DNA from 3 places in the Ralstonia sp. PBBBR1 genome. Region 2 is predicted to be linked to each of the others. Evidence: predicted binding sites of a transcription regulator. Region 2 holds the regulator's gene; each other region holds the start of a gene.
The links. Region 2 encodes LexA, which represses DNA repair genes until DNA is damaged. Its sites were predicted from a motif close to ACTGTATNNNNATACAGT; they were not measured.
Positions count from the first base shown of each region.

Region 1: a site for LexA is predicted at 5,055-5,072, ahead of CFE42_RS09785 (ATP-dependent helicase). Genes of this name have one in related genera too.
Region 3: a site for LexA is predicted at 6,894-6,911, ahead of recA (recombinase RecA). Genes of this name have one in related genera too.

Region 1 is NZ_NKIL01000005.1:239,564-249,621, reverse strand. Features, by position in the region: gene fumC (class II fumarate hydratase) at 1-1,249, opposite strand, end outside; gene CFE42_RS09795 (hypothetical protein) at 1,366-1,503, opposite strand; gene mdtD (multidrug transporter subunit MdtD) at 1,490-2,857, shown strand; gene CFE42_RS09785 (ATP-dependent helicase) at 2,883-5,033, opposite strand; gene CFE42_RS09780 (hypothetical protein) at 5,134-5,451, opposite strand; gene CFE42_RS09775 (YnfA family protein) at 5,598-5,930, opposite strand; gene CFE42_RS09770 (PfkB family carbohydrate kinase) at 6,013-6,486, opposite strand; gene CFE42_RS09765 (TraB/GumN family protein) at 6,553-7,575, opposite strand; gene CFE42_RS09760 (hypothetical protein) at 7,664-8,845, opposite strand; gene CFE42_RS09755 (DUF2946 domain-containing protein) at 9,033-9,434, shown strand; gene CFE42_RS09750 (TonB-dependent receptor) at 9,517-10,058, shown strand, end outside.
Region 2 is NZ_NKIL01000002.1:430,329-440,386, reverse strand. Features, by position in the region: gene CFE42_RS02110 (RNA polymerase subunit sigma-70) at 1-885, shown strand, start outside; gene CFE42_RS02105 (sensor domain-containing diguanylate cyclase) at 960-2,210, opposite strand; gene CFE42_RS02100 (EAL domain-containing protein) at 2,341-3,117, opposite strand; gene dusA (tRNA dihydrouridine(20/20a) synthase DusA) at 4,058-5,077, shown strand; tRNA gene CFE42_RS02090 (tRNA-His) at 5,149-5,224, opposite strand; gene CFE42_RS02085 (hypothetical protein) at 5,315-5,710, opposite strand; gene CFE42_RS02080 (dipeptidase) at 5,842-7,569, shown strand; gene CFE42_RS02075 (cupin domain-containing protein) at 7,589-7,900, shown strand; gene CFE42_RS02070 (hypothetical protein) at 8,247-8,432, opposite strand; gene lexA (transcriptional repressor LexA) at 8,552-9,202, opposite strand; gene CFE42_RS02060 (ferredoxin--NADP reductase) at 9,456-10,058, shown strand, end outside.
Region 3 is NZ_NKIL01000016.1:95,114-105,171, forward strand. Features, by position in the region: gene CFE42_RS22815 (cation acetate symporter) at 1-1,642, shown strand, start outside; gene CFE42_RS22820 (DUF294 nucleotidyltransferase-like domain-containing protein) at 1,706-3,532, shown strand; gene CFE42_RS22825 (3'-5' exonuclease) at 3,549-4,199, shown strand; gene CFE42_RS22830 (sodium/substrate symporter small subunit) at 4,208-4,522, opposite strand; gene CFE42_RS22835 (sensor histidine kinase) at 4,519-6,096, opposite strand; gene CFE42_RS22840 (response regulator transcription factor) at 6,089-6,799, opposite strand; gene recA (recombinase RecA) at 7,065-8,123, shown strand; gene recX (recombination regulator RecX) at 8,234-8,713, shown strand; gene CFE42_RS22855 (DUF2889 domain-containing protein) at 9,000-9,626, shown strand; gene sucC (ADP-forming succinate--CoA ligase subunit beta) at 9,693-10,058, shown strand, end outside.

The DNA of each region.
Region 1 (10,058 bases), on a different contig from region 2:
AGCCAATATGCGGGTTGAGCGCTGTCACCAGCATCAGCGAGCGTTGTACCAGCTCGTCGATACGGTCGCGGTTCGGCTCGATGCCCGCGGCGCAGTGATCGTTGAAGCTGCGCATGCCGTCGGCCAGCAGGCGCACGCTGTGCAGGAAGTTGTAGGCGATCATCGGACGGAATACGTTCAGCTCGAAGTTGCCCGACGCGCCGCCCACGTTCACGGCGACGTCGTTGCCGAACACCTGCGCGCACAGCATCGTCACCGCTTCGCTCTGGGTGGGGTTCACCTTGCCGGGCATGATTGACGAGCCGGGCTCGTTCTCGGGGATGGAAATTTCTCCCAGCCCGCTGCGTGGTCCACTGGCCAGCCAACGGATGTCGTTGGCGATCTTGGTGAGGCTGGCTGCCAGCGTTTTCAGCGCGCCGTGCGCATGCACAAGGCCATCGGCCGACGCCATGGTCTCGAACTTGTTCGGCGAGGTGATGAAAGGCAGGCCGGTCAGTTGCGCCAGCTCTTCGGCCACCTGTTCAGCATAACCGGCCGGTGCGTTGAGGCCGGTGCCGACCGCCGTGCCACCCAGCGCGAGTTCGCACAGGTGTGGCAGGGCGGCGTTCAGGTGCGTTTCGTTGTGCTGCAACTGTGCAACGTAGCCGGAGAACTCCTGGCCCAGCGTGAGCGGCGTCGCATCCTGCAGGTGCGTACGGCCGATCTTGATGATGTCGTTGAAGTCGGCAGCTTTCTTGGCGAGGGTCTCCCGCAGCGTGCGCAGCGATGGAATCAGATGGTGCGTGATGGCCGTTACGGCAGCCACGTGCATCGCGGTCGGGAACACATCGTTGGACGACTGGCTGCGGTTCACATCATCGTTCGGATGCACGAGGCGTGCTTCGCCGCGTTCCCCGCCGAGCAGCTCGCTGGCGCGATTGGCGAGCACCTCGTTCATGTTCATGTTGGTCTGCGTGCCCGAACCCGTTTGCCAGACCACCAGCGGAAATTCATTCGGGTGCTTGCCGGCGATGACTTCATCGGCGGCGCCCACGATGGCGTTGGCCTTGTCTGCGGACAGCAGCCCGAGCCGCTGGTTGACGGTGGCGCTGGCACGTTTGATGCGGGCGAGCGCGTCGATCAGCTCGCGGGGCATGCGGTCGCCTGCAATGTCGAAGTTCTGCAGCGAGCGTTGCGTTTGTGCGCCCCACAAGTGGTCGGCGGGGACTTCAATGGGGCCAAAGGTGTCGCGTTCGGTACGGGTGGTCATGGCAGGAGCGAGGGCACGAGGAGACTGAGATGAACGCTTCAGTATAGGCAGAGCGCAGTGCCCTTGTCGGCCGTAGGGCGGATACGCCTGTCGAGCGGGAATCAGCGTTTGCGGGCTCAGGCCAGGCACGCCACAATGACGGCTGCGTCGCACATCTGCCGGTTCTGCCCCCGCCCCATGCCCACCACGCCCTCCGCCTCCCTCGACACCTCTCTGAAACCGTTGCTCTGGCTGGTGGCGATGGGACTGTTCATGCAGACGCTCGATTCCACGATCGTCAACACCGCGTTGCCGGCCATGGCACGCAGCCTGTCGGAAAGCCCGCTGAAGATGCAGTCGGTCATCATCGCCTACACGCTGACGACCGCCATGCTGATGCCTGCGTCGGGATGGCTGGCCGATCGCTTCGGCACGCGGAAGATGTTCTTTGCTGCCATCTTTCTCTTCACCATTGGTTCCTTGCTCTGCGCGGAGTCCCGCAGCCTGACCATGCTGATTGCCTCGCGCGTGGTGCAGGGTGTGGGCGGCGCGCTGCTGATGCCCGTGGGGCGGCTGACGGTGCTGCGCGTGGTGCCGCGCGAGCAGTTCTTGCCGGCCATGAGTTTCGTCACCATCCCGGGGCTGATCGGCCCGCTGATCGGCCCGACGCTGGGGGGCTGGCTGGTGGAAGCCGTGTCGTGGCACTGGATCTTCCTGATCAACATTCCCGTGGGCGTGATCGGCGCGCTGGTCACGCTCAAGGTGATGCCCGATGTGCACGCAGAAGACGACAGCCGCTTCGACTGGTCCGGCTATCTGATGCTGGCCTTCGGCATGGCGGCGGTATCGTTTTCGCTCGACGGGCTGTCGGAGCTCGGCTTCCAGCACGCGACGGTGCTGGTGCTGCTGGTCTTCGGTCTGGCCGCACTCACCGCCTATTGGCTGCACGCGGGGCGTGTGGCCGGGCCGCTGTTTCCGCGCACGCTGTTCGGTATTCCGAGCTTTTCCATTGGTGTGCTCGGCAACCTGTTTGCACGCATCGGCAGCGGCGGGATGCCGTTCCTCATTCCGCTGCTGCTGCAGGTGAGCCTGGGGTACACGCCGCTGCAGGCCGGGCTGATGATGGTGCCGGTGGCCGCAGCCGGCATGGCCGCCAAGCCGCTGGGCACCTGGGCCATCAAGCGCTACGGCTATCGCCGCATGCTGTCCGTCAACACGGTCATGGTCGGCCTGATGATGGCCAGCTTTGCGGTGATGACGCCCAACGTGCCGGTGTGGCTGCGCATCGTGCAACTGGCGATCTTCGGCACGTTCAACTCGATGCAGTTTACGGCAATGAACACGCTCACGCTCAAGGACCTGACGGGCCCCCTGGCCAGCGCGGGCAACAGCATGCTCTCGATGGTGATGATGCTGTCGATGAGCCTGGGCGTGGCCGCAGCCGGCGCGTTGCTGACGGGCTTTACCGACTTCACCGCCGGACCGGAAGGGCGCGACACGCTGGCGGCGTTCCACAAGACGTTTGTCTGCGTGGGCGTCATGACCTGCGCGGCCGCGTGGATCTTTGCCCAGCTCTCGCGCTTCGAGTCAACGCAGGTGGTCAAGCGACCCGAGATGGAAGTACATTGAGCGCGCGCGCCGGCGACCGGGCTGACTACTTTTTCCAGTAGCCGCGCATCTTCTTGCTCAGGTCGACCTTGGCCGCGGCACGCGCCTCGGCTGCGGGGTCTGCACCGGGCTCCGGTTCCGGCCATGCGCAGGCTTCGAACAGCGGCAGCAGCGCAGGCGGAATGAAGCGCGTGCGCGACGCGTAGATGTGCCGATCGCCATTGGGTGTTTGCTGGGTGACGTAGAAACGCTGGGGCACCAGGATGTCGAGGTGCTCACGCGCACGGGTCATCGCCACGTAGAGCAGCCGGCGTTCTTCTTCCAGTTCTTCGTGCGAGCCGGCGCCCAGATCGGCCGGCATGCAGCCGTCCACGGCATTCAGCACATACACCGCCTTCCATTCCTGACCTTTCGATGAATGGATCGTCGAGAGGATCAGGTAGTCCTCGTCGCGGTATGGGTCGCCCGATTCATCGCTGGTCAACTCGGGCGGGTCGAGCGTCATCTCGGTCAGGAAGCGCTCCCGGGTGGCGTACGTTGCGGCCATGCGGGCGAGCTGGTCGAGATCGCCCTGGCGCACGGCCGCGTCGTCGTGCAGGCGCTCCATGTGCGGCGAGTACCAAGCGCCTACGGCTTCGAGTTCGCCAGCCCATTCCAGGCTGTCTTTGGGCGCGCGCAGGGTTTGCATGAGCGCCATCAGCGTAGACCAGTCGCCGGCCAGCCGCGCCGGTGGCTCGTAGGCGAGCAGCGCGGCAATCGGGTCCGCCGCTTCCGCCATGGCGTCGAGCACGCGTGCCGCCGTGGCGGGGCCTGCACCTGGCAGCAACTGGATCACGCGAAACCCGGCAATGCGGCTGCGCGGGTTCTCGGCCCAGCGCAGTACCGACAGCACATCCTTCACATGCGCGGCTTCCAGAAACTTGAGGCCGCCGTATTTCACGAATGGGATGTTGCGGCGCGTGAGTTCGATCTCCAGCGGCGCGCTGTGGCTTGCAGTGCGAAACAGCACCGCCTGCGATTTCAGCGTCAGCCCGCCTTCACGGTGATGTAGCACCTGCTCGGCCACGCAACGCGCCTGCTCGGCTTCGTCACGCACCGAAATCAAGCGCGGACGATGCGTCGATGCGCGGTCCGTCCACAACGTCTTGGCAAAGCGCTCCGTGGCAAAACGCATCACGCCGTTGGAGGCATCCAGAATCGGTTGCGTTGACCGGTAATTGCGCTCCAGCAGCACCGTGTGCGCCGGCCGCGAGAAGTGGCGCGGAAAATCGAGGATGTTGCGTACCGTCGCCGCGCGAAATGCGTAGATCGATTGCGCGTCGTCGCCCACCACGGTCACACCGCGGCCGTCCGGGCGCAACGCACGCAGGATGGATGACTGCAACCGGTTGGTGTCCTGGTATTCGTCGACGAGGATGTGGTCGAAACGGGCGCCAATCTCGGCCGCCAGTTCGGCGTCGGACGACATCGCGTGCCAGTAGAGCAGGAGGTCATCGTAGTCGAGCACGTGCTGCGCCTGCTTGGCTTCGACATATGCATCGAACAGCGTGCGCAGTTGCGTCTCCCACATCGCGCACCACGGAAAATGGTGCTTCAGCACGGCGTTCAGCGGGCTCTCGGCGTTGATGGCGCGCGAGTAGATCGCAATGCAGGTCTGCTTGAGCGGGAAGCGGCGTTCCTTGGTCGACAGGTTCAGCTCATGGCGCACGACGTTGAGCAGATCGGCCGAGTCGCTGCGGTCATGGATGGTGAAATCGGGGGCGAGGCCCACGCGCTCGGCATATTCGCGCAGCAGGCGCGCGCCGATGCCGTGGAAGGTGCCCGCCCAGGGCAGCGTGGTCTTGTACGACGTGCCGGCCGAATTGAGGGCGTTGTTCGATCGCTCGCCCTGCATGGCTCGCGCCAGCAGGTGGCCGGCACGGTTCGACAGTTCGCTCGCCGCCCGGCGGGAAAACGTCAGCAGCAGGATGCGTTGCGGATCGGCGCCGTTGGCCACCAGATGCGCCACGCGCCAGCCCAGCGTGTGCGTCTTGCCGGACCCTGCGCCGGCCAGCACGAGCAGCGGCCCGGTTTCCGCCGCGTCCGCTCCAGAGATACCGAACTCGACCGCCTGGCGCTGCTGGTCGTTCAGCTGGGCCAGGTAACCCGGCGTGGCCGGCGCATTGGCGGTGTCTGGGGTGGGGGAGGCGGCAAGCACGGCAGGGCGTCACAAAAAATAACTGTATGAATATACAGCACTGTGATGCCTGCCTGCGGAAAGTGAGCGCGTCGGACGGAAGGCCGGCGACGGTGGCCGATCAGATCCCGTCCCGCAGCTTTTTCGCGAAGTCTTGCGGGGATGCCCGCCGGTTGACCGCATCCACCAGATCCGCCAGGAACCAGGGCAGCACGAGTTGCGTGCCCGGATCGCTCAGGCCGACGCGGAGCCGGTCATGAGACGCCGATTCGGTGGCTTTGGCCGGCTGGATCGGCTGCGGAGGCTGGCTGTGCGCAAGCATCCCGTGCAGGTCCTGATCGGTGAAGGTGAACGTTGACGTGGTGAGCGCCGAGGCGGTCATCGCTGCGGTCATCAGCATCGTGGCCACGACAAGGTGTTTGAGGGTGATGGCAGGCATCGCGGCCTCCAGGACAAAAAAAGCGGTTGGGTGAGGGGCGACCGGCGCGTAGCGCGATGGCCGTAGCCATGATCCACCCTCCGATCGTGGCGGCGGCTTAGGGTTCCGTTTCGCTCAGGAAAACCTAAATATCGTGCGCAATCCGATCAATTGGCCTGCGGTTGCAGGGCGATCACGGCCATCCCCGTCAACGCTATAGCCGCGCCGCCGATGTCCCAGCGGGTGAGCGCCACACCGTCGACCAGACGCAGCCACACAAGCGCCACGGCGATATACACCCCGCCGTATGCCGCATAGGTGCGGCCGGCCGCAGCCGGGTGCAATGTCAGCAACCACGCAAACAGCGCGAGCGAGGCGGCCGCCGGCAGCAGGAGCCAGAACGGCTTGCCTTGCCGGAGCACGAGCCACGGCAGATAACAACCGACGATTTCCGCCACGGCGGTGAAGGCAAACAGCACGGCAATACGAAGCAGTTCCAAAACGGCCCCTCGAAGCGATCAAGACGCAGATGGCGCAGATTGTGGCATGCAGCGCCACGCTGCCAACCGGTCTCAGGCGACCTCAGGCCGGCGAGGCGGCATGCGCCTGCAGCAACGCATCGATTTCGGCTTGCGTGCCCGCGTATGCGCCGGCGCGCGTGGCGGTGAGGGCGGCCGCCGCAGCAGCTTGGCGCAGATGCGCCTGCACGGGCGCCCCGGGCGACTGCAACTGGCTCGCCAGCCAGGCGCCCATCGCGGCATCGCCGCAGCCGACGGTGTCCGCCACCGGCACGGCAAAGGCCGGTTGGGTGATACGCGCATCGTCTTGCCCGCCGTGCGCCGCTGTCAGCCATTCCATGCCGTGGGCCCTGAGCGTGAGCAGGATGTCGGCTTGCGGCGCGAGGGTGCGCAGCGTGGTGAGCGGATCGGCATCACCGGGAAACAGTTGGCGCAAATCTTCATCCGATACCTTGATGACCGATGCGATGGCGGCCATGCGCAGCAGCAGCGGCGCGTAGTGGGGGGCGCCCATCGCCGCGCGGACTTGGCCGCGCATGCCGAACTGGCAGCGGCTGTCGGATCGACGCCGCCGGAAAAGCGCTGACCGGAAAACGCGTACGCGCTAGCGCGGTGTGATCGCCGGCAACACCGGCGTGACCTTGTATCCGCGCGCCGCCAGCAGCGCAGGAATTCCTTTGGGCCCGATCATATGCAACGCGCCCACAGCACCAAACACGCGCTGGCCGCTGTTGTGCACGCGCGCAATGTTCTCGGCCATGGCGCGGTTGCGGTGCGTCACCAAGCGTTGGAATGCGCGTTTATCCGACGCCGTCTTCAGGCAATCGCACCACTGCGGGTAGTGCTCGAGCGTGCTGAGGTCGCTGTCGGCCCAGGCATTGGCGAGCGTGAGCGTCTGCGTGCGCGCCTCGCCCGATTCAATCGCGTCGAGCACGGTATCGAATTGCTGCGCGACCTCGTTCTTCGGCACGATCTCGTTGAGCACGCGCACCTGCTGCGCCAGCGTTTCGAGCGGCACAATCGGCAGGTGCACGCTCTTGGCGTAGGTGGTGAGAAACAGGTCGATGCCGAAATCGGGATAAAGCCCGTCCGTGCGAACCCCCAGCACCGCCAGCGACGCCAGTTGCATGGTCGGCTGGAACTTGCGGATCTGCGTGAGGGCCGTGTCGGGCAGGCACGCCGCGGAGAGCAGTTTGTTGAAGCGCTCGCCGCGCCGGCCGGTCAGGAGCCGGCGGTCTTCTGCGCTGTTTTGCGCGGTTAGCGGCGTGCGGTCGGTGTCCTTGTCGAGCAGGTCGAGTTCGAGCGCGATGCTATCAACCTGCTGAAGCGCGCTGCGCACGGTGGGGCCGGGCAGCATCCAGTCGGACCGCGCAACGTGGATCGTGCCGTAGAGCCACGAGGTGTGACCGTTCTTTTCGATGCGCCAGAGCAGGCCGTGGTCCGTCGCGCGTTGCGCGGCGGCGGTCCAACCGTCTTTGGGGATGAAGCTTGAGGCGGGTGGCGGACAGTTCGGGGTCGGTGCCGGTGCCTGTACGGGTGTGGTGTCTTGCGCGGCAGCCGTGCCGACGCCCGTCAATAGGAAAAACGCGGCCGTGAGCGCGCGCCACGTGGTGCGATTGCGTGCCATTTGGCTGCTCCCCGAATATTGTTGTGTCGTCTGTCCAGTGTAGCGGGCGCAAGCCATTGCGTGCCGCGGGATGATCGCCTCAGCCGCGCTATTCGCTCAGCTTCGGCGGCACGGCATGCGTGCCCCGCGTCTCACGAAACCACAGCGCCAGGCTTTCGTCTTCCAGTGCGTAGGCGCCGCGGGATTCCTTCCAGATCAGGTTCTTGTCGCGCAGCGCGTCCAGCGCGGCCTGCACCGTGGCGGTAGAAAACTCGCTGTGGCCGAGCTTGGCCGCATACGCCTTCATCGACTCTTCCGAGAACGGCGAATAGCCCTGCCCGCGCTCGATCAGCACCGCCAGCACGGCACGCTGGATTTCCGTCAGCGCGCTGTAGTCGCTTTCGATCTCGCCCCAGATGCGGTCCCGAAAACCCTGCGCGCCGCGCTTGAGCAACTCGCCCAGGCTGGCGGCTTCACCCAGCTCCAGGGCGATCTCGCTGACGATGCCCTTGAGCATCTCCGGCCGGTGCCCGACGAGCTGGAAGGCGGCAAACATGTCGTCTTCCTTGAACTGGTTGTTCGGCGCCAGATGCTGGTTGACCCACGCCGTGTACGCCGACACATACGGCCGCCCGAGCAGCGGGAAGTTGGTCACGCGCGAGCCGAAAAACGGCTGCGTGCGATTGAGCAGCAGGTTGGCGAGCTTGTCGCGGTTCGACCCCGTAAAGACGAGGAAGAGGCGCGGTTCGTCCACGCCCTGGTTCATCTGGTCCCGCGCGGCCTTGAGCGCGAACATGGCATTGGTGCCGGCCTCCGTGGACAGCGCGTGCTGCGCCTCGTCGATGATCAGCACGACCGGCCGCTGCACCGCCTTGTAGAGCACATCGAGCGCGTCGGCCAGGGTAATGCCCGGCGGCAGCCCGATCTTGCCGAGGTTGAACGTGAACGTGCGCAACACGTCGACCTTCTCCATGCCGGCCTGCTTGGCGAGCTTCGCGATCGGGCCGTCGAACTGCGCCAGCTTCGATTTGATGGCGTCGGCGATCAGCAGGCCGGGGTCGCGGGCGCGATCGGCCCATAAATCGACGTAGATGGCGATCCACTTGCGGCGCTCGACCTCCGGCACCAGGTCTTCGCGCAGGAACGTGCTTTTGCCGGTACGCCGGGGCGCTGCCAGGAACAGGCCGGAGCGCGCATCGGCAAGACCCTTGCCTTCCAGGCTGTCGCACAGCGTGTTGGCGAGGTCCTGGCGGTGGAAGCTGAAGCGTCCGGTATCGGTGTCGGAATCCATGGGAAGCCCTGTTTTAGATCTGATTATGGAAATCAGTATAAATTATAGTAGATCCAATAATTAAGGCTAATTCCGATCGAAGTGCCAGTCAATTTCCGTCGATTTGCCGATGCGCGGCACTGTGCCGCACGCAATTCGGGGAACTGTGTGCAGCGCTATACTCCACACATTCTGACGTTGTCCATCCATGCTCCATCGCCGTTGGCTCTTCCTCGTCTGGCTTGCGATCGTACTGAACGTACTGTCGCCGGTGCTCGCTTCCGCACGCGCGGCGGCCACGGGCACGCTTGACGTCGAGCTGTGCAGCGCAACGGCACCGCATGGCAGCACCGTGCAGGTTGCTATCGATTTGCAAGGCGATGGCTCTGCCGACGATTCGACCGCCCACCACAGCGTGGCGCACTGCCTGTATTGCCCGGGGTTTGCAGCCGGGCTGGCGCTGGCCTCGGTTCCAGCGCTGGATGTTCCCTCTGCCCATTTCGTCTATCGCGTGCGGCAGCCGGCCACCCCGGCGCCCGTGTATGCGCGCAGTGCGCTGCGCGTGGCCGGGTCGCGCGCGCCTCCTGTTTCTCCGTCGTTGTCGATCTGACGCGCCTGCGGAGGTTGCTCCGTGGCGCCTTTGCGTTCGGCCCCGTTTGGGTCCACGCCATCGCAATCCGGAGACCTTTCCGATGTCATTCCACAAGCGCGCTGGGGCCGCCGCCCTTAAGCGCACGCTCGTGTGCCGCGCTGCGCTCGCGCTGAGCGCAGCAGCACCAATGTCTGCTTTCGCTGCCGAGGATGCGGCATCCGTGCCCGCGCCCGTCACGCAGGAACTCGCGCCCACCGTGGTGCGGGCCAACGCCAACCCCGTGCCGTTCGCCCGCAATACGCCGGCGGTCGTGCAGAGCGTCACAGCCGATCAACTGGCCGATCGCAACGTCGTCACTGCCGAAGACGCCGTCAAATACCAGCCCAATGTGATGGTGCGCCGCCGCTTCATTGGCGACCGCAACTCCATCTTCGCCGGCCGCGACTTCAACGAGATCCAAAGCGCACGCGGTCTGCTGTATGCCGACGGCGTCCTGCTCTCGAACCTGCTTGGCTCCAGTTACAGCTACCCGCCGCGCTGGTCCATGGTCGGGCCGGATGAACTTGCGCGCGTCGATATTTTGTATGGGCCGTTCTCGGCGCTGCTGCCTGGCAACTCGATGGGGACGACCATCGCGATGAC
Region 2 (10,058 bases):
AGCTACGGCACGTTCGATGGCCGCGGTTCGTTTCGAGCGTGGCTCTATCGGATCGCGACAAACGTCTGTCTTGATGCGCTCAGCAAACGGAAAAATCTAGCGCGCCGCCTCCCAGATCAGCTCGACGGCCCCACCACCGCCATGCCGGACGGACAACCTGCGCCTGATGTTGCTTGGCTGGAGCCTTACCCCCAATCGGAACTGGACGCCGTCACCGACCCAGGCCCAACTCCTGAGGCGCGCATCAGCATGAGGGAAGCTACGGGCCTGGCGTTCATGGCGGCTATCCAGCAACTCGCCCCACGACAACGGGCTGCGCTTTTGCTGTGTGATGTACTGGGGTGGTCGGTAGCGGAGACGGCAGGTTTGCTGGGAGGGTCTGTCGCCTCAATCAATAGCGCTTTGCAACGCGCCCGCTCGAAGTTGGCCACTGGTTACAGTTCCGGAGAGACCACCAACGTAAGCGAGACAACGCCAAGCGAAAGGAGTCTTCTTCGCGGCTACGTACAAGCGTGGGAAGAGCGCGATGCCGATCGGTTGGCCACACTGCTCAAGCACGACGCGATCTATACGATGCCACCGCTCGCGCAGTGGTATGCCGGACGAGAATCGATACGAGCCTTCTTCGCATGGGCGTGGCCGGCATATTCGGACATACGGATGAAAGAAATCCGCGCAAATGGCGAACCTGGATTTGCTGCGTATTTCCGTTCGCGCTCCTCACCAATGGCGCCGCTGGCAGCGCACTCACTGCATGTCGTTTCGGTTGATGCAGACGGAATCTCACGGATGACCCTCTTTGTGGGCGGGAATGTGACGCGCCTTTTTGATGCGTTCGGCTTGCCCACGACTATCACTGACGCTGCTTCTCCGACTCTTTCTTGATCTCAAGGGATCTCCCGGAGGAGCCGCATGACGGTTTCGTTGTCGCGGTGCTCTTCGGCCTGCGATTTGGCCAATCAAGCCGCGATTGACAGCCGGTTGCGCCCGGCGCGTTTCGCATCGTAAAGAGCCGAGTCAGCACGTGCGATGAGCTCATCGATCGCCTCGTCTGGGGCCAGCGTCGCGAGCCCGAGCGAGAGGGTCAGCGCGGGGACTTCCCCATCTTCATGGGCGTTGACGCGATCGAGAATGCGCTTGGCAAGGTCGACGGTATCCGTCTGTGAGCATTCGTCGAGCACGATCATGAATTCTTCGCCACCCCAGCGAATGACAGCGTCGCGGCTGCGGACCGCTTGCCGGAGCATGTCGGCCACCTCGGCCAGTACGCGGTCTCCGGTGGGATGACCGAACTCGTCATTGATTCTCTTGAAGTGGTCGATGTCGCACATGACGAGGGTAAGGGGGCGCTGCAGCGTCCTGGCGGTCCTGTACCGCTCCGCAAGGAGTTGCTCGCCATGGTGACGATTGTGCAGACCGGTGAGCTTGTCTTTGGTGGCTGCACGTAACAGTGCCTGTTCCCGCTCTACGCGTTTGGTAATGTCTTTGCTCACACTAACGTAGTGGCTTATACGCCCTTTCTCTCCGAATATCGGCGAGATGCTTTGTTCTGCATGGTAGAGCGAGCCGTCACGGCGCCGATTGATGAAGGTGGCGCGAAAATTTTGTCCGCTGGCAAGCGAGCGGCGCATAGCCGCATAAAAAGCCTCGTCATGTTTGCCTGACTTGAACATGGCGGGCGTGCTGCCTTGGATTTCGTCGACCGTGTAGCCCGTGGACTTGGCGAAGGCAGCATTCGCGAAGATGATCCGAGCTTTTGCATCCGTAAGCATGACCGGGTCACTTGTTGCATCAAGCGCGCGTGCGAGCAGTCTGTTTGTCTGCTCTGCCTGTTCGTAGTCGGAAATATCCTGTTGCACCGAGACAAAATTGGTGACCAACCCGCTGTCGTCGCGAACTGGTGAAATGCTCCAGCGGACGGTGTAGCTTGAGCCGTCCTTTCGATAGTTCGTTGCGGTGCCCTCGAAGAGTCGCGCCTCTTTCAGGCAGATGCGAAGTTCATCAATCAATGCCGGATCGGTGTCCGGACCTTGAAGAATCCTAAGGGAGTGGCCGCGTAGCTCGTCCAGAGAATAGCCCGTCATGGCTGTGAACGCTGGATTGGCAAATTGCACTCGGCAACCGACAGCGATGTCGGCATCGGTGATCACGATGGCATTCCATGCCTGCGTGATGGCCGCCTCGAATAGTTTTAGCAGTGGTGTGCTCATAGGTTACCGGGCTCGGTTGTCCAATCGAACGGGGTTGATGGGAATCAGCCGTCCGCCAGCTCGGACGGATCGGCCCGAAGCTGGATAGCCGGTGTGCCCGCGGCCGGTCTGGCTAAAGTCCGTATGACGCTCAGCGAGTGTTTGATATCGGTGGCATTGCTCTGAACGCAGGCTTTGCGAACAGATAGCCTTGCATGAGCGTGATACCCGCGGCAGCCAGGAAGTCGCGTTCCGGCGCCGTTTCAACGCCTTCGGCAATGACCCGGATCCCGAGGTCGTTGCAGATGCTGAGCACGCCGCAAACAATGCGTTGACGCACCAGATCTGAATCGATTCCTCGGATAAGTGCCATATCCAACTTGATCAGGTCCGGCTGGAAATCGGCGAGTAGGGTGAGCCCCGAGTGGCCGGCACCGAAATCATCAATCGCGGTTTGGAAGCCGAACGACTGATACGCCCGAAAGATTTCGAGGAGGTGGGGGCGGTCGATGATGTCTTCGCCTTCGATGGTTTCGAAGATGATCCGATTGATGGGAAAGCCGAATTTTTCGGCCGCCTCAAACGTCGTGCGGATACATGCGGCAGGCTGATACACCGCGTTCGGCATGAAATTGATGGATAGGAAGGTGTCCATCCCGATCCCGGCCGCCTGCTCAATTGCGGTGGTGCGGCACCGTTGGTCAAACCGGTAACGGCTTGCTTCGTCCACTTGCGTCAGCACCGATGCGGCAGGCTCTCCGTTGGGTCCGCGTACGAGCGCTTCGTGTGCGTAGGCGTCGCCCGTGCGCAGATCAACGATCGGCTGAAATGCGAAGGCCATCTCGATAGAGGTGCCATTATCGGAGTTGCATCCGGAGCAGCGCTTGTTGGGTGCCGATGGTTGGCTTGCGTTATGGATCTGAATCATCTTGGCAAAACGAGTAAAGGATTTTGGGCAACGGCTTCACGCCTGGTCGGGGCGTGGTCGTTGAACACTGCACGCTCCTGCCAAGCAGACTTGTGCGACGTTGACTTCACTCGAAGTGCAGTACAGCGCCAGTAGGGGATCGACGCGAGCTAACTTCGCTCACGTGACAGGGAAGGGGAAGTTGGATGATAGATCAATTGCCCATCCCGCGCAGTGCACTCTTAGTCGGCAAAGAGGGGGGCGGGGGATGACCGATCACCGCTGCCGGCGGATCCAGCTCGCCAATGCCGGTAGTACGCACAGGCCAGCCAGCCACAGCGGCAAACGTGTAAGTCCGAAGATCGCCGCTCGGTAGCTCGGGAGTGAGGCGTACCACTCTGCTGGTTCGGGCTGGGCAGACAGCGCGTACGTCAAAAAATGAGCGGTGACGGCGACAAGCCAAGCGCCAACAACTACCCGCGTGCGAGCCATAGCTTGACCGCGTTATTTACTTCGGTGGCGATCTCAGGTGCCGCCAACCGGTCCTTGTAAATTGTTTGGTGCGCCTGAGCGGCTGGACAGACTCGCAGATGTACCGATCGATGACCTCCGAGAGCAGCGGATCTTCCTGCTTGGCGGTCTTCAGGGCGCCTGGCTGGTCGAGCTCCTTTTCGCGCTTCACGAGCCAGGCCCGCGCCGCCGGCGCACGGTCGAACGTCTTGGCCTCCGTATATACGACCACGCCGCCTTCCTTCCGGCGGATTTGGGCCGTGTACCCTTATACTCCCGTCCCTGCGTTTTCGCTCGCTGATCGTGCCCATTTTTGCCTCGGTGCTACACGCTAAATTTCGGTGCCACGCCGTAGCATTGGGCCGAAAAAATGAGCGGAAACCGCCACAAATCTCATGAAATCGCGCAGAAAACAGTAGGGTGTAAGCGCTTGAATTCAAACCGTATTCCAATGAAATCAACGCCTAGGCGGCTGAGCGTGGCCCCGATGATGGATTGGACTGACAGACATTGCCGGTTCTTCCATCGCCAGATCTCGCGCCACACGTGGCTCTACACCGAAATGGTGACCACGGGCGCGCTGCTGCACGGCGACGTCCCGCGCCACCTCGATTTTGACGAGTTCGAGCATCCCGTGGCGCTCCAGCTCGGCGGCAGTGAACCGGACGATCTGGCCCAGGCCGCGCGCCTCGGCCAGCAATGGGGCTACAAAGAAATCAACCTCAACTGCGGCTGCCCGTCGGAGCGCGTGCAGCGCGGTGCGTTCGGCGCCTGCCTGATGGCTGAGCCCAAGCTCGTCGCGCAGGGTGTCACGGCGATGCGCGATGCGGTGTCGATTCCGGTCACGGTCAAGCACCGCATCGGCATTGATGCAATCGAGACCTACGATTTCGTGCGCGATTTCGTCGGCACCATCGCCGAGGCGGGTTGCGAGACGTTCATCGTGCACGCGCGCAATGCCATCCTGAAAGGCCTGAGCCCAAAGGAAAACCGTGAGATTCCGCCGCTGCGCTACGAAGTCGTCTACCAACTCAAGCGCGATTTCCCGCATCTGGAGATTCTGCTCAACGGTGGGGTGCAGACGCTCGAGCAGATCGACGCGCACCTGGCGCACGTTGATGGCGTCATGATCGGCCGTGAGGCGTATCACCATCCGCATCTGATGGCAGCGTTCGATGCGCGCTACTACGGCGCAGGCACCGAGGCCCCCACGCGCGCCGAGGTGGAAGACGCGATGATCGGCTACGTCGGCCGCTGGGTAGAGCGGGGCGGCTACGCAGGTGCGGCGGTGCGGCACATGCTGGGGCTGTATCGCGGTGTGGCGGGCGCGCGGGGCTGGCGGCGCGTGCTGTCGGGCTCCAAGGCGCTGGGCCGCGTCAAGACGCTGGCCGACGCCCATGCACTGTTCGACGAGGCGCGTGCCCACCTGCGGCGTGGCGAAGAATCGAATGAGGAGGCGGTAGCGGTTTGATGCGGGAAAGGGGCGTTGCCCCGATCGCTGAATGCAAAAAAGCCCGCGAATGCGGGCTTTTTCTTGAAACTTGGGGTGACTGATGGGATTCGAACCCACGACAACCAGAATCACAATCTGGGACTCTACCAACTGAGCTACAGCCACCGTTGTTGCCTGACCGGCGTGTCGCCGTTCAAGGAAACAGCGATTATACAAACATTCTTTCGCCTTGCCTAGAGGGTTTCGCAACGGAGTTCAACGACTCTCCGCCACGATGGTCCCCTGGTGGTACATGACCTTCCAGCCATCCAGCGTCCGCCGCCACAACGTCGCCCGCCGCGTCGTCCGGTTCGACTGCACCAGCGTGTACGTCAGCAGGTAGTTGTCCGGCGCAATCTCTTGGCAGCGGAAATCGCGCGTTTGCCAGAAATCCTCGCCGATGTGGCCGTGCCGGGCATCGAGAACGCCAAGCACATAGCTGCGGCTGTAGCGCTGACCCGAGGCACCGGTTTCCCAGAAGTCTTCCGTGGTCATGCGCTCGAAGTCTTCGCGGCGCGTGCCGAACTCGGGGCGATGGAAGATGGGTTCGCGCCGGCGCAGTTCTTCCAGCACGCTCAACAGACCGGGGGCGGTGTCCAGAGACGGTTCCATGCGGCAAGCCTCCTGGGAAAGCTCCAAGCATACCGCCCAGCGGGCGTGCCTTAGCGTTTTCGCGCTGCACAATGCGTGGCTTGCGCTTCGCCCCTATGATGGCGCCTTCGCCTTTTTCGGAAACCACTTCGATGCAACGCACTGCCCGTATTGGCCTGTCTTCGCTGACGATCGCACTGTCGCTGGCTTGCGGCACCGGCGCCTTTGCCGCCACGATTCAGAAACCGCAACTCGACGCGCTGCTCGCCGCCGAACAATCCAAGGCATCGGCCGATCTGAACAGCTTTCTTGCGGCAGCCGCGAAGGCCGATCCGCAAGTCGCGGGCAGTGTCGCCGCGTACCAGAAGAAGGCTCCGGTGGCCGGCGATGACCTCGTCAACATCGGGCGCCTGCTGGGTCTGTACAACCGCCTGCACAACCAGCAGGCCGTGATTGGTTCGATCGAAAAGATGGTCGCGCTGCCCACGGTGCGCGACGACAAGATTCCGCAGTACGAAAACCCCGCCATCGTCGCGTTTGGCAAGCTGATCGAGGGCATGGCGCGCGATTTCGGCTTGAAATACCGCAACATCGACAACCGCGTCTTTGAAGTTACGCTGCCCGGCACCGGCTCGGACGAGTTCGGCATCCTGACGCACGCCGACGTCGTACCCGCCAAGGCCGAGGAGTGGGTGCTCGGCGACGGCACCAAGCTCGATCCGTTCAAGGTCACGCGCGTCGGCAATCTGCTGTACGGCCGTGGCACGATTGACGACAAGGGCTCGATTGCCGCCGCGATGTACGCCATGAAAACGGTCAAGGACAGTGGCGTGCCGCTCGCGCGCACCATCCGCCTGATGATCGAAACCACCGAAGAAACCGGTGGCGATGGCATGAAGTACTACCGTGAGCACACGCAATTGCCTGCGTACAACATCGTGCTCGACAGCAAGTACCCGGCCGTGGTTGCAGAGAAAGGCACGGGCGCATTGAAGGTGTTCTTCCCTGCGCAAGCTGGCGATGCTTCGCATACGGCCATCGTTTCGATGACGGGCGCGGCGTCGGCAAGCTCCATCCCACAAACGGCCACCGCCACGCTCAAGGGCGGTGATCTGGGCCTGGCCGCCGCCGCGCTCGAAGCCAAGCGCGATGGGTTCGTGAACAGCTTGGCAGGGCAGGGCAAGTTCTCGATCGACATCGCGCGCACGGGCGACAGCATCGTCGTGAAGGTGACTGGCGCCTCCGCACACGGCTCGCGTCCGGAAGAGGGCGTCAACCCGCTGCCGCGCCTCGCGCTGTTCCTGCGTGCAGCCGATCTCGGCTTGGCAGACAACGCCTACGCTCATGCCGCGCGCTACCTCACCGACCTTTACGGCACCGACTACCTCGGCACTACCATGGGCGTCGCCTACAAGGACGACTTCATGGGGCCGCTCACCATTTCGCCTACGGTGATCGGCGACAAGAATGGCCGCGTGGAGGTGATCGCCAACGTGCGCATGCCGCGCGGCAAAACGCCTGATGCGCTGCGCGGTGAAATCGCCGGCAAGATCAACGCATGGGCCAAGGCCAACCATGTCGCCCTCGAGATCAACCACGATCAAGGCAACTGGATGGCGCGCGATCCGAAGGGCGCGTGGCTGTCGACGCTGCTCAACATTTATGGTGACACCACTGGCCTCGACGCCAAGCCCGTGCCGACGGCCGGCAGCACGACGGCCAAGCTGATGCCGAACGCCATCAATTTCGGCCCGGCCATGCCGGGCAAGAAGTACACGGCGCACAACGCCAACGAGTACAAGGAAGTGCAGGACCTCGACCTCGATATGCAGATGTTCACCGAGATGTTGGTGCGCATCGGCAACCTGCAGTCAATGTAATAACCGACGCACGATCGCCATGAACATCATCCGCGCCAAGTCGTTCACCGCCGAGCGTGCCTGGGGCGCGCTCGATATTGCCAATATGAGTGGCATTACCACGCGCCTGCATTGGACGGACCAGCCTTACCGCTGGCATGTGAACGACGGTGAGGAGGTGTTCGTGGTGCTCGACGGTACGGTCGACATGCATTACCGCGAAGCCGGCGAGGAGAAAGTCGCGACGCTGGAACCCGGCGATATCTTCTTCGCCGGTATCGGCTGCGAGCATGTGGCGCACCCGCGGGGCGAGGCGCGAATCCTCGTCGTCGAGAAAGCGGGGAGCGTTTAGCGGCTCGCCTGTCGGTCGCGGCGCAAAAAAAAGCCCGCAATGTGCGGGCTTCGAATTCAGCGATCTCATTGCCCCTGAGGGCATTAGCAATACTACTGTCACGTACGCCAAACAACATCGGGGTAAACGTCCGTTTCACCGACGGAACATCGTTAAATGTGCCGTTGCAGCAACTTACGAGCAGAAAAAAACAGCCCGCTCAAACGGCGGGCCGAAAATCAGTTGAAGAAAGCCCTGTCCTCAGGGCACGGCAAGTGTATGAAATCAGTTGCGGCGGCAGCATTGGGGTATGCCCTGATCGGCCGCTGCAGCGCGCTTCACAGCCCTCATCGGCCTTCTCTTTCCCTCAGCAGCTTTCGGCGCCAGCAGTGCGCGAGGCCGCTGGAATCGCATCCAGCATGCGGCAGATGGCGGCCATGCTGCCGACCATCGTACGGCGCTGCTCCCCTTGATAGATGCGCACGCCCTGGGTTTGGCGGAAGGGGACCGGCTGTACCGGGCGGCGGCGGGAAGACATCGATCCGAGTCGCATGGCAGACCTCGTGAGTTCGGGTGGAAAAGCGAGTGGCAAGACTCCGCCCCGGCGAGCCGCTGGCTCACCTTCAAGTGGAATCAAACAGCGAAGGTTTGGCGCTGAGATGCGCCGGAGACTTACGGAGCAGCAGGCCGGATCAGACCGACGACCAAGCCCTCCAGGTGAAACTCATCGCGATCCAGATCAACGTGGATCGGTTCGAAATCGGGGTTCTCGGCAATCAGCTCGACATGCCGGCCCTTGCGCTGGAAGCGCTTGACCGTGACGTCGTCGCCCAGTCGAGCCACGACGATCTTGCCGTTGGTGGCTTCACTGGCGCGCTGCACGGCGAGCAGATCGCCATCGAGAATGCCGGCGTCGCGCATGCTCATACCACGCACCTTCAGCAGAAAATCGGGCTGCGCAGAAAACAGCGATGGATCAACCTGATACTGGCGATCAATGTGCTCCGCAGCCAGGATCGGACTACCGGCGGCCACGCGGCCCACCAGCGGCAGTGTCAACTGCATCAATCCCATCGACGGCAGCGAGAACTGATGCTGCGCCGTGTCGCCCGCCGCCCGCAGCCGAATGCCACGCGAGGCGCCCGGCGTCAGTTCAATCACGCCCTTGCGTGCCAGCGCGCGCAGGTGTTCCTCAGCCGCATTGGGCGACGAGAAGCCAAACTCCGCGGCAATCTCGGCGCGCGTCGGCGGAAAGCCCGTGCGCTGGATCGTCTGGCGGATGAGGTCATAAATCTGCTGCTGGCGGGGGGTGAGGGTGGCCATCGGCGTACTGTATATTTGAACAGGTGCTGTGATTTTATACAGTGACGCAGGAAGCGCAAGTGATTTTGTTGTGACCTGTTGCGCAGGCGCCCAGTCCTTATGACCGGCGTCAAAACCCATGCGACTGGTTAGAAGCTTATGCGCAATCCATGCAGGCGCGGCCGCGGCGAATCGCATAAAATCAAGGCCTTGACCGATTTTTGCATCGCCACATAACCCGATTGAGCTTCATTGGGTTGGCCCGAATGTCACCATGTCCGCCTTTAATCAAGAGACCGTTCTGAGCGTCCATCACTGGAATGACTCGCTGTTCAGCTTCAAGACCACCCGCGACCAGGCGCTGCGCTTCCATAACGGCCACTTCGTCATGATCGGGCTGGAGGTCGAAGGCAAGCCGCTGATGCGCGCCTACAGCATCGCGAGCCCGAACTACGAAGAGCACCTCGAGTTCTTCAGCATCAAGGTGCAGAACGGCCCCCTGACGTCGCGACTGCAGCATCTGAAGGTGGGCGACAAGCTGCTGGTGAGCAAGAAGCCGGTCGGCACGCTCGTACTGGATGACCTGCTACCCGGTAAGAACCTGTATTTGTTCGGCACCGGCACCGGCCTCGCGCCGTTCATGAGCATCATCCAGGACCCGGACACCTATGAGCGCTTCGAGAAGGTCGTGCTGCTGCACGGCGTGCGCCAAGTGAGCGAGTTGGCTTATGCCGACTTCATCACCCGGGAATTGCCGAACAACGAGTTCTTCGGCGATCAGGTGCGCGAAAAGCTGATCTATTACCCCACGGTTACGCGTGAGCCGTTCCGCAACATGGGCCGCCTGACGGACCTCGTCGACAGCGGCAAGCTGTCT
Region 3 (10,058 bases), on a different contig from region 2:
GACCGCCAAGCAGGAAACCAACACCACGGCCATCGTTCTGTTTGCTCTGTTCGTGGCCGGCACGCTGTGGATCACGAAGTGGGCGGCCAAGCGTACGCGGTCCGCGGCCGATTTCTACACGGCGGGCGGCGGCATCACCGGCTTCCAGAATGGCCTGGCCATTTCGGGCGACTACATGTCGGCAGCGTCCTTCCTCGGTATTTCCGCGGCCGTGATGACCTCCGGCTACGACGGCCTGATCTACTCCATCGGCTTTCTGGTCGGCTGGCCGATCATCACGTTCCTGATGGCCGAGCGGCTGCGCAACCTTGGCAAGTTCACCTTTGCAGACGTGGCAGGCTACCGGTTCGAGCAAGGCCCGATCCGCAGCTTTGCCGCGGTTGGCACGCTGGTGGTGGTGGCGTTCTATCTGATCGCTCAGATGGTGGGTGCAGGCCAGCTCATCAAACTGCTGTTCGGGCTGGATTACTGGATCGCGGTGGTCATTGTCGGCGCGTTGATGATGGTCTACGTGCTGTTCGGCGGAATGACCGCAACCACCTGGGTGCAGATCATCAAGGCGTGCATGCTGCTGGCCGGCGTGACGTTCATGGCCATCATGGTGCTGGCGCAGTACGGTTTCAGTCTGGAGGCGTTGTTCGCCAAGGCTGTGCAGGTCAAGACCGCCATTGCAGCCAATGCCGGCAAATCGCCCGATGAGGCCGCCAAGATCGGTCTGTCGGTGATGGCGCCGGGTGGCTTCATCAAGGACCCGATCTCGGCCATCTCGTTCGGCATGGCGCTGATGTTCGGCACCGCCGGTCTGCCGCACATCCTGATGCGTTTCTTCACGGTCCCGGATGCCAAGGAGGCGCGCAAATCGGTCTTCTGGGCGACCACCTGGATCGGCTACTTCTACATCCTGATCTTCATCATCGGCTTTGGTGCGATCACGCTGGTGTTGACGAACCCCGAACTGTCCGACGTGGCCAAGGGTGTCATCAAGGGCGGCGCGGGCACGGCCAACATGGCTGCGGTGCTGGTGGCCAAGACGGTGGGCGGCGATGTGTTCTACGGCTTCATCTCGGCCGTGGCGTTTGCCACGATTCTGGCGGTGGTGGCAGGGCTCACGCTGTCGGGTGCATCGGCGGTGTCGCATGATCTTTACGCCACGGTCTTCAAGCACGGCAAGGCCAACAGCGCCGACGAGCTGAAGGTCTCGCGCATCACCACGCTGGTGCTGGGCGTGATCGCTGTGCTGCTGGGCATCGCTTTCGAGAAGCAGAACATCGCGTTCATGGTGTCGCTGGCGTTTGCGGTGGCGGCATCGGCCAACTTTCCGGTGTTGTTCCTCTCGATGCTGTGGAAGGGCTGTACCACGCGTGGTGCGGTTATCGGCGGGTTCCTGGGGCTGATCTCGTCGGTGGGTCTGACGATCGTTTCGCCGTCGGTGTGGGAGGCCACGCTCGGCTATCCGAAGGGCTCGGCGTGGTTCCCGTACACGTCGCCCGCGCTGTTCTCGATGACGATCGGCTTCGTGGGCGTGTGGCTGTTCTCGGTGCTGGACAGCAGCGTTCGCGCCAAGAACGAGAAGGCGTCGTTTGCCGCGCAGCAGGTCCGCTCGGAAACGGGCCTCGGTGCGGCTGGCGCATCGGGCCACTGATCGGCCACTGCCCACGCTGACCGGAGGCGGGTGACGCATTGCATCGCCCGCCTTCAGGCAACCATGCCCAGCGCTTTCAACGTCGCCGTCTGGCCGTTCGATTGCCTCAATCAGGACGAGCAGCGCCTGGTGCGCGATGCGGTCGACATCGGCTATTACCCAGAAGGGCAGACCATCCTCGATGCAGGTGCCGCACCGCTGCACCTGTTCGTGATCATCAAAGGCCGTGTTGCCCAGTATGACGGCGACGATCTGATCGCCACCTTTGGCCCCGACGATTGCTTTGACGGCCGGGCGCTGGTGGCCGGCAAGGCAAGCAGCCGCTTCGTCGCTGCTGAAGAAGTGGTGGCTTATCAGGTGGCACGTCAGGCGGTGCGCGACCTTATTGCCGCCAACGCCACCTTCGGTGCGCTGCTTTTTTCCGATCTCGGCAGCAAGCTCAGCGCCATTGCTCAGCGGCAGAGCATGGAGACGATGCAGTCGCTGGCTGTCTCGCACGTGAGCGATGCCTTCATCCGGCCTGCCCATTTCGTTGATGCCGGCACAGACGTAGTCTCCGTGGTGAAGCTGTTTCAGGCACAGAACACCTCGAATGTGCTCGTGCGCGATGGCACCGCCAGCCCGCCGCGCGTGGGCATCTTCACACGCAGTTCGTTGCAGCGCGCCGTCCTGCAAGGCACTCCGCTGGATCGTCTGCCGGTTGGGCAGATGAGCCAATTCTCGCTCATCACCGTACCAGCCTCTGCGCAGATCGGCGACGCATTGACGCTGATGCTGCGCCATCGCGTTCACCGGCTGGTCGTCACGCGCGGAGATGAGATTCTCGGTTTGCTCGAATCACTGGATGTGTTCAGCTTCCTGGCCAACCACTCGTATCTGCTGACAGTGCAGATCAACCTGGCGCAGGACTTGGACGCGCTCGCCCAGGTGGCAGCGCAGATTACGCGGATGGTCGCGTTGCTCACGCGTGGCGGCTCGCGCATTGACCACGTCGCCAGTCTCGTGCGCGAAATCAACGCGTGCCTGTTTGAACGCGCCTGGCAGATGATTGCGCCCCCCGAACTCGTTGAAAACAGTTGCCTGTTCGTCATGGGCAGCGAAGGGCGCGGCGAGCAACTGCTCAAGACCGATCAGGACAACGCGCTGGTACTGCGCGATGGTTACGTGCCACCCCCCGACCTGCAGCGCATCGTCACGCGCTTCTCCGATGCGCTCGCCGCATTCGGCTACCCGCCTTGCCCCGGCGGCATCATGCTCAGCCGGCCCGAGTGGTGCATGACCGCGAGCGACTTCGCGCGGCGCATTCGCGAATGGCTGATCCTGCCGAGCCCCGAGGGCTTGATGCATCTGGCCATCTTCTTCGATGCCCATGCGGTGTGCGGCGATGCCGCCTTGCTCAAGCAACTGCGGCGGACGTTGCTGGAGCTGACGATCGACAATGACGCCGTACTCGGCCGCTTCGCCGCAGCCGTTGAAGCCTTCAGTGCCGCGCCGGGCTGGCGCGATCGCCTGCTCGGGCTTGGCGATCCCGATCCGGTGCTCGACGTGAAGAAGGAGGGCATCTTCCCGATTGTCCACGGCGTGCGCAGCCTCGCGCTCGCCCATCACATACTCGACGAGACCGGCACCGTGCCGCGCCTTAATGCACTGGTGCGCGCCGAGGCTCTGGACGCCCACATGGCTGCCGAGTTGAGCGAGAGCCTGCACTTCCTGATGACGCTGCGGCTCAAGGCCGGGTTGGCGGAGATCGATGCGCATCAACCGGTGTCGTGTGACGTGCATCTGTCGCGCTTGTCGTCGCTGGAGCGAGATCTGCTCAAGGATGCACTGAGCGCGGTCAAGCGGTTCAAGGCGTTGCTGCGGCAGCGCTGGCGGACCGAGTGGATGTGATCATGGGCGGGTGGTCATGAGCGGGAGGCTCTCCGACTGGCTGCGGGCACTGCAAAGGCGGCGCCTGCTGCGCAGGTTGCGCGATCCGGCGTTCCGCTTCCTGTTTGAGGTACCGCCCCCGGACGAGTGGGTTGCGCTTGACTGCGAGACCACCGGCCTGGACGTACGCACCGACGAGATCATCTCCATCGGTGCCGTCCGTATTGTCGGCAATCGTATCCTGACCAGCCAGCGCCTTGAGTTGCTGATCAGACCGCAAGGGGAGATGCGCCCGGAAAGCATCTGCGTGCATCGTCTGCGCAATCGCGACCTGGACAGCGGTGTATCGATCGAGCAGGCGGTTCATACATTGCTGCACTTCATCGGCAGTAGGCCGCTGGTCGGCTATTACCTTGAGTTCGATGTGGCGATGCTCAATCGGGTGGTGGTGCCCATGCTTGGCATCGGCTTGCCGCAGCCCAAGATTGAAGTGTCCGCCTTGTACTACGACCATCAGTTCGCCCTGCTGCCGCCATATCGGCAGCAGGGCGATCCCGATCTGGACCTGCGCTTCGCCACCGTCATGAAGGAACTGGACTTGCCGACGTGGGACGCGCACGACGCGCTCAACGACGCGGTGATGGCCGCGTTGGCCTTTGTGAAGCTGCGCCATCTGGGTGCAGCGTAACGTCCAGGTCAGATGGACGGCGGCAGGTGGGATGACTCCGACGCATCGCGCTGCGCCGCTTCGTCGTGTTGTGCGGCTGCATCTGCAGCACGGTTCGTGCGCCACGCATACAGCACGGTAATCAGCACATAGACGATGGGCGCCCCCTGCGCGCCGACCCAATAGGCGAAGGTCCAGTCCGAGTTGAAGAAGTGCTGCGACAGGTCGCGCGCAAAGAACGCGACCACGAACGTCACCACAAACCACACCGCGAGCAGTGCCGCGATCCAGCGCATATTGGCGATCCACCGCCGGCGCGCGGGCGTTCCAGGCGTGATGCTCATGCGTTGGGTTCCTCGCTCGGCGAGCAGCGGTGCAGCGTGATGCGAAAGCGCGCCCCCGCCAGCCGCGGCGACACTTGATACACGTTGTCGAGCACCTCGATGTCCCCGCCGTGCTGCTGCACGATCTCGCGCACGATGGCCAGGCCCAGCCCGCTGCCCTCGGCTTGCGTGCCGAGGATGCGGTAGAAGCGCTGCATCACGCGTTCGCGCTCGGCCACGGGGATGCCGGGGCCGGTGTCATCCACGTCGATGAAGACGAACGGCTCGAACGGTGCGGTGGTCACGCGCACGGTGACATGTCCGCCGTCGGGTGTGTAGCGGATCGCGTTGTCGAGCAGGTTGTTGAGCATCTCGGCGAGCATCGTCGCATTGCCCGAAATCGTGACGGGCGGCCCCGGCTCCTCGAAGCCGAGGTCGATCTGCTTGGCCCACGCCTTGGGCAGCCAGTCGGCCACCACTCGGCGCGACAGCGCGCAGATATCCAGCGGCACCATACCGTCGGTGGCGCCCATGTTTTCCATGCGTGCCAGCGAAAGCAACTGCTTGACGAGGTGCGCGGTGCGATCCGAGCTGTCGGCGATATGTGCGAGCGTGCGGCGCAGCTCGTCGGGCGACTGCTCGCGCTGTGCCAGCTCTGCCTGCATGCGCAGGCCGGCCAGCGGCGTCTTCATCTGATGCGCGGCATCCGCAATGAAGCGCTTCTGCGTGTGCACCGATTGCTCCAGCCGCCCGAGCAGATCATTGAACGATGCCACCAGCGGCGTCAGCTCCTGCGGCGCCGCGCCTTCGTCGATGGGGCTGGTGTCGCCCGGGTTGCGAGCGCGGATGCGTTCCTGAATCGCATTGAGCGGCGCCAGCCCGCGCGTGAGGCCAAACCACACCAGGATCACCGCCAACGGCAGGATCACAAACTGCGGCAGGATCACGCCCTTGATGATTTCGTTGGCGAGTTGTGCGCGCTTGTCGAGCGTCTCCGCCACTTGCACCAGCGCGGGTTTGCCGCCGGAGCCCGGCCGCTGCACGAAGGTATACGCAACACGGATCTCCGCGCCATGGATGTGGTCGTCGCGCAGTTGCACGAGGCCGCCGGCGTTGGCGTCTTCTTCGGGCGGCAGCGGGAGGTCGCGGTCCCCGGAGACAAACTCGCCGTTGGTGCCGAGCACCTGGTAGTAGATGTTGTCGGTTTCGTCCGCACGCAGGATTTCGCGCGCCGAGATCGGCAGTTGCAGCGTCACGCGCCCATTCACCTCGCGCAGTTGCTGGCTGAGCACGATCGCGCTCGATTCCAGTGCGCGGTCATATGGCGCATTCGCAATCGACTTGGCGACCAGGTACGTCACCGCAATGCTCATCGGCCACAGCAACAGCAGCGGCGCAAGCATCCAGTCCAGAATTTCGCCGAAGAGGGATCGGGCGGCGGGCCGCGTGGCGTCGTCTTCGAGGTGGGGGAGGGTGTCGGCGAGGTCGCCGCCGCCATCGCGGCCATCGCGGCCGTCGGCTCCGGGCACCGCGTCGGTGCGTTCGCGCAGCGATGCGCGATGCCGACGCCACGGCCAGGCCAGCCGATCACCCATGGGCAGCGGTGGCGGTGGTGGTTGGGGTGGCCGTGCGTTCCAGGCAATAGCCCAGCCCGCGCACGGTGGCGATGCGGATGCCTTCCACTTCGATCTTCTTGCGCAGGCGGTGGATGTAGACCTCGATGGCGTTGTTGCTGACTTCTTCGCCCCAGCCGCACAGATGGTCGACCAGTTGCTCTTTCGACACCAGGCGGCCCACGCGCGCCAGCAGAATCTCCAGCAGCCCGATCTCGCGTGCCGACAGTTCCACCACCTGATCGTGGATATAGGCAATGCGCCCGACCTGGTCGAATGCCAGCGGCCCATGGCGCACGAGCGTGGCGCCGCCGCCCGTGCCGCGCCGCACCAGCGCACGCACGCGCGCTTCCAGCTCGGACAGCGCGAACGGTTTGGCCATGTAATCGTCGGCGCCAAGATCCAGCCCCTTGACGCGTTCTTCCACGCTGTCGGCGGCGGTCAGGATCAGCACCGGCAGCATGGCCCCGCGCGAGCGCAGGCGCTTGAGGACCTCCAGCCCCGACATACGCGGCAGTCCCACGTCGAGGATCAGCAGGTCATAGGTCTGGGCCGTTTGCGCGGACAGCGCCGCGTCGGCAGTCGCCCCATCGGAGGCTTGGTCGACGGCGTAGCCCGCCTGGCGCAGCGAGCGTGTGAGCCCGTCAGCCAGCGTGGCGTCGTCTTCGGCAATCAGGATGCGCATGCGTGTCTCCCCGCGATGCCGGGCAAGATATCTTGCCCATCCCGCCCGCTACATTGTTTTCGCGCGACATCTGTTCTGGAGACTTGTCAAAACCACTGGTTTTTTATACAGTACTCCGAATTCGCGGTGCTGTAGTCTTGGCGGCGCTAAAGTCATGGAATGGGTCGCGTCGGGGCAATCACCCATCGGCCCGTTGTTGCAGGCAACCGCTGGAATCGCAAGCCCTTGCGGCCCATTTATACACCAATTTGCACGAAGGACGACCATGGAAGACGGTAAGAAGGCAGCCACGATGAGCGCAGAAAAGCAGAAGGCGCTGGCTGCCGCGCTCGCGCAGATCGAAAAGCAGTTCGGCAAGGGCTCCATCATGAAGATGGGTGACGCCGAGGTCGAGCCGGTCCAGGTCGTGTCGACGGGTTCGCTGGGGCTGGATGTGGCGCTGGGCGTTGGTGGCCTGCCGCGCGGCCGTGTGATTGAAATCTACGGTCCGGAATCGTCGGGCAAGACCACGCTGACACTGCAAGTGGTTGCCGAGATGCAGAAGCTGGGCGGCACTTGCGCCTTCATCGACGCAGAACATGCGCTTGACGTCACTTATGCCGATAAGATTGGCGTAAGTGTCCCGGACCTGCTGATCTCCCAGCCGGACACGGGTGAACAGGCTTTGGAAATTGCCGACGCGCTGGTGCGCTCGGGCTCGGTTGATCTGATCGTCATCGACTCGGTGGCCGCTCTGGTACCGAAGGCTGAAATTGAAGGCGAAATGGGCGATGCGTTGCCCGGCCTGCAGGCCCGTCTGATGAGCCAGGCGCTGCGCAAGCTGACCGGCACCATCAAGAAGACCAATTGCATGGTCATCTTCATCAACCAGATCCGCATGAAGATCGGCGTGATGTTTGGTTCGCCGGAAACCACCACGGGCGGTAACGCGCTCAAGTTCTACGCTTCGGTGCGTCTGGACATCCGCCGTATCGGCTCAATCAAGCGGGGCGACGACGTGGTCGGCAACGAAACCAAGGTCAAGGTCGTCAAGAACAAGGTGGCGCCGCCGTTCCGCGAAGCCATCTTCGACATCCTCTACGGTCAGGGCGTATCGCGCGAGGGCGAGATCATCGACCTGGGCGTGGAAGCCAAGGTGGTCGAGAAGTCTGGCGCCTGGTACAGCTACGGCGGCGAACGCATCGGCCAGGGCCGCGACAACTGCCGCGAATACCTGCGCGAGAACCCCGACCTTGCCCGTGAGATCGAGAACAAGGTCCGCGAGCAACTGGGCGTGACGCCGATGGGCGCCGTCGCAGTGGCCGAGGAAGTCGGAGAAGAGTAATTGGGTTGGCCGTCGGCGCAGATCGATGGCTCTATCGAGCTTCATACGCCTGCCGTTCCCCAACGGTGGGCGTTTTTCTTTGGAACCCGCTTCTTGAACGTCAAATCCGCATGCCGTTGCCACGTCAACCGTTATCGCTGAAGGCACGTGCGCTGGGCTATCTGTCTCGGCGCGAGCACAGCCGCGTCGAATTGCGCCGTAAGTTGGTCCCGCACGCCGAGTCCGCCGAGGAGGTCGACGCGCTGCTGGATTGGCTGGAGGGCGAAAACTGGCTCTCCAACACGCGTTTTGCCGAAAGCATGGTGCACCGCCGCGCGGGCCGCTACGGTACAGCGCGCTTGATGCAGGAGTTGAAAACGCATCAGCTCGGCGAAGAGACGCTGGGCGAGGTCAAGGCGCAACTGCAAAGCACGGAAGCAGTCCGGGCGAAAGCCCTGTGGGAAAAACGCTTCGGCCGCCCACCGGCCGACCTGGCCGAACGGGCCAAGCAGGTGCGATACATGATGGCGCGCGGATTCTCCCGTTCCGTAGTGTCGCGCATCATCGCAGGGGCGGATGAGCTGCTGGAAGATGGCGACATGTCGGACTGAACATCGACGATCTCGCAACAATTCAGGCGGACAATCCTCTTGTGTGCAGATTACGTGGGTTGCGCCTCATGCGATCGTTGCAACCACTTTCACACTGCATTGCAGCACGCGACCAGTCCGGTCGTGACGACGTGTTAAAATCCTGGCCTTTGATATCGCCCTCAATTTCGGTTGCAGGGCGGTAGTGTTCGTGTGTGGCGGCTGATGCGCTGCCGCATACGTCCCGTAGGCGATGCACGCGATCTGCGTGCGCCGCCTCCATCGGTCCTATCGGTCTGTCTGGTCCATGCCTCTGTCTGCTCCCCTCCCGCGCGCCATGCGCCACCGCCGTGCCATCACGGTCGAGGCCTATTTGCGGGAAGACGGCCTGTGGGACATTGAAGCGCGCCTGACCGACATCAAACCTCGCGATATCCCCCTGGCCAGCGGTGGCGTGCGCCCTGAAGGCGAGCCGCTGCATGACCTGTGGCTGCGCGTGACCATCGATACCCGCATGAACGTCGTGGATGCCGAAGCGTGTTCCGACTGGGTGCCGTATCCCACCCATTGCGACACGATTGGCCCGGCCTACCGAAAGCTCATCGGCCTGAACCTGATGAAGGGTTTTCGAAAGGCCTCGCGTGAGAGACTTGGTGGCGTGGCGGGCTGTACGCACCTGACCGAGCTCTGTGGTGTGCTGCCGACCGCTGCCATCCAGGCCTTCGCGGGCGACGTCTTCCCGGTGCGCGATAACTCCAATGACCTGCGACCGATCGAGCCCGGCGAAAAGCCGCCGTACCAACTCCACGGCTGCCATGCCCTGCATCTGGAGGGCGAGGTGGTCCGCAAGCATTACCCGCGCTGGTTTGCATACCAGCCCGAAGCCAAGATCCAACCGCCACCCACCGAGCTGTCGCCTGAGCCCTCGTCCTGAAGGGCACCGCGCTGTTCGCGTTTTCAATACTCATCACACTCACTCTGCCTAGCAAAGGAAACACGCATGAATATCCATGAGTACCAAGGCAAGGAAATCCTGCGCAAATACAATGTGCCGGTTCCGCGCGGCATTCCGGCCTTCTCGGTCGACGAGGCCATCAAGGCTGCTGAAACCCTGGGCGGCCCGGTGTGGGTCGTGAAGGCGCAGATTCATGCGGGTGGCCGTGGCAAGGGCGGCGGCGTGAAGGTTGCCAAGAGCATCGAGCAGGTCAAGGAATACGCCAGCAGCATCCTGGGCATGACGCTGGTGACGCACCAGACCGGTCCGGAAGGCAAGCTGGTCAAGCGCCTGCTGATCGAAGAAGGCGCGGACATCAAGAAGGAACTGTACGTGTCGCTGGTGGTGGACCGTGTGTCGCAGCAAGTGGCG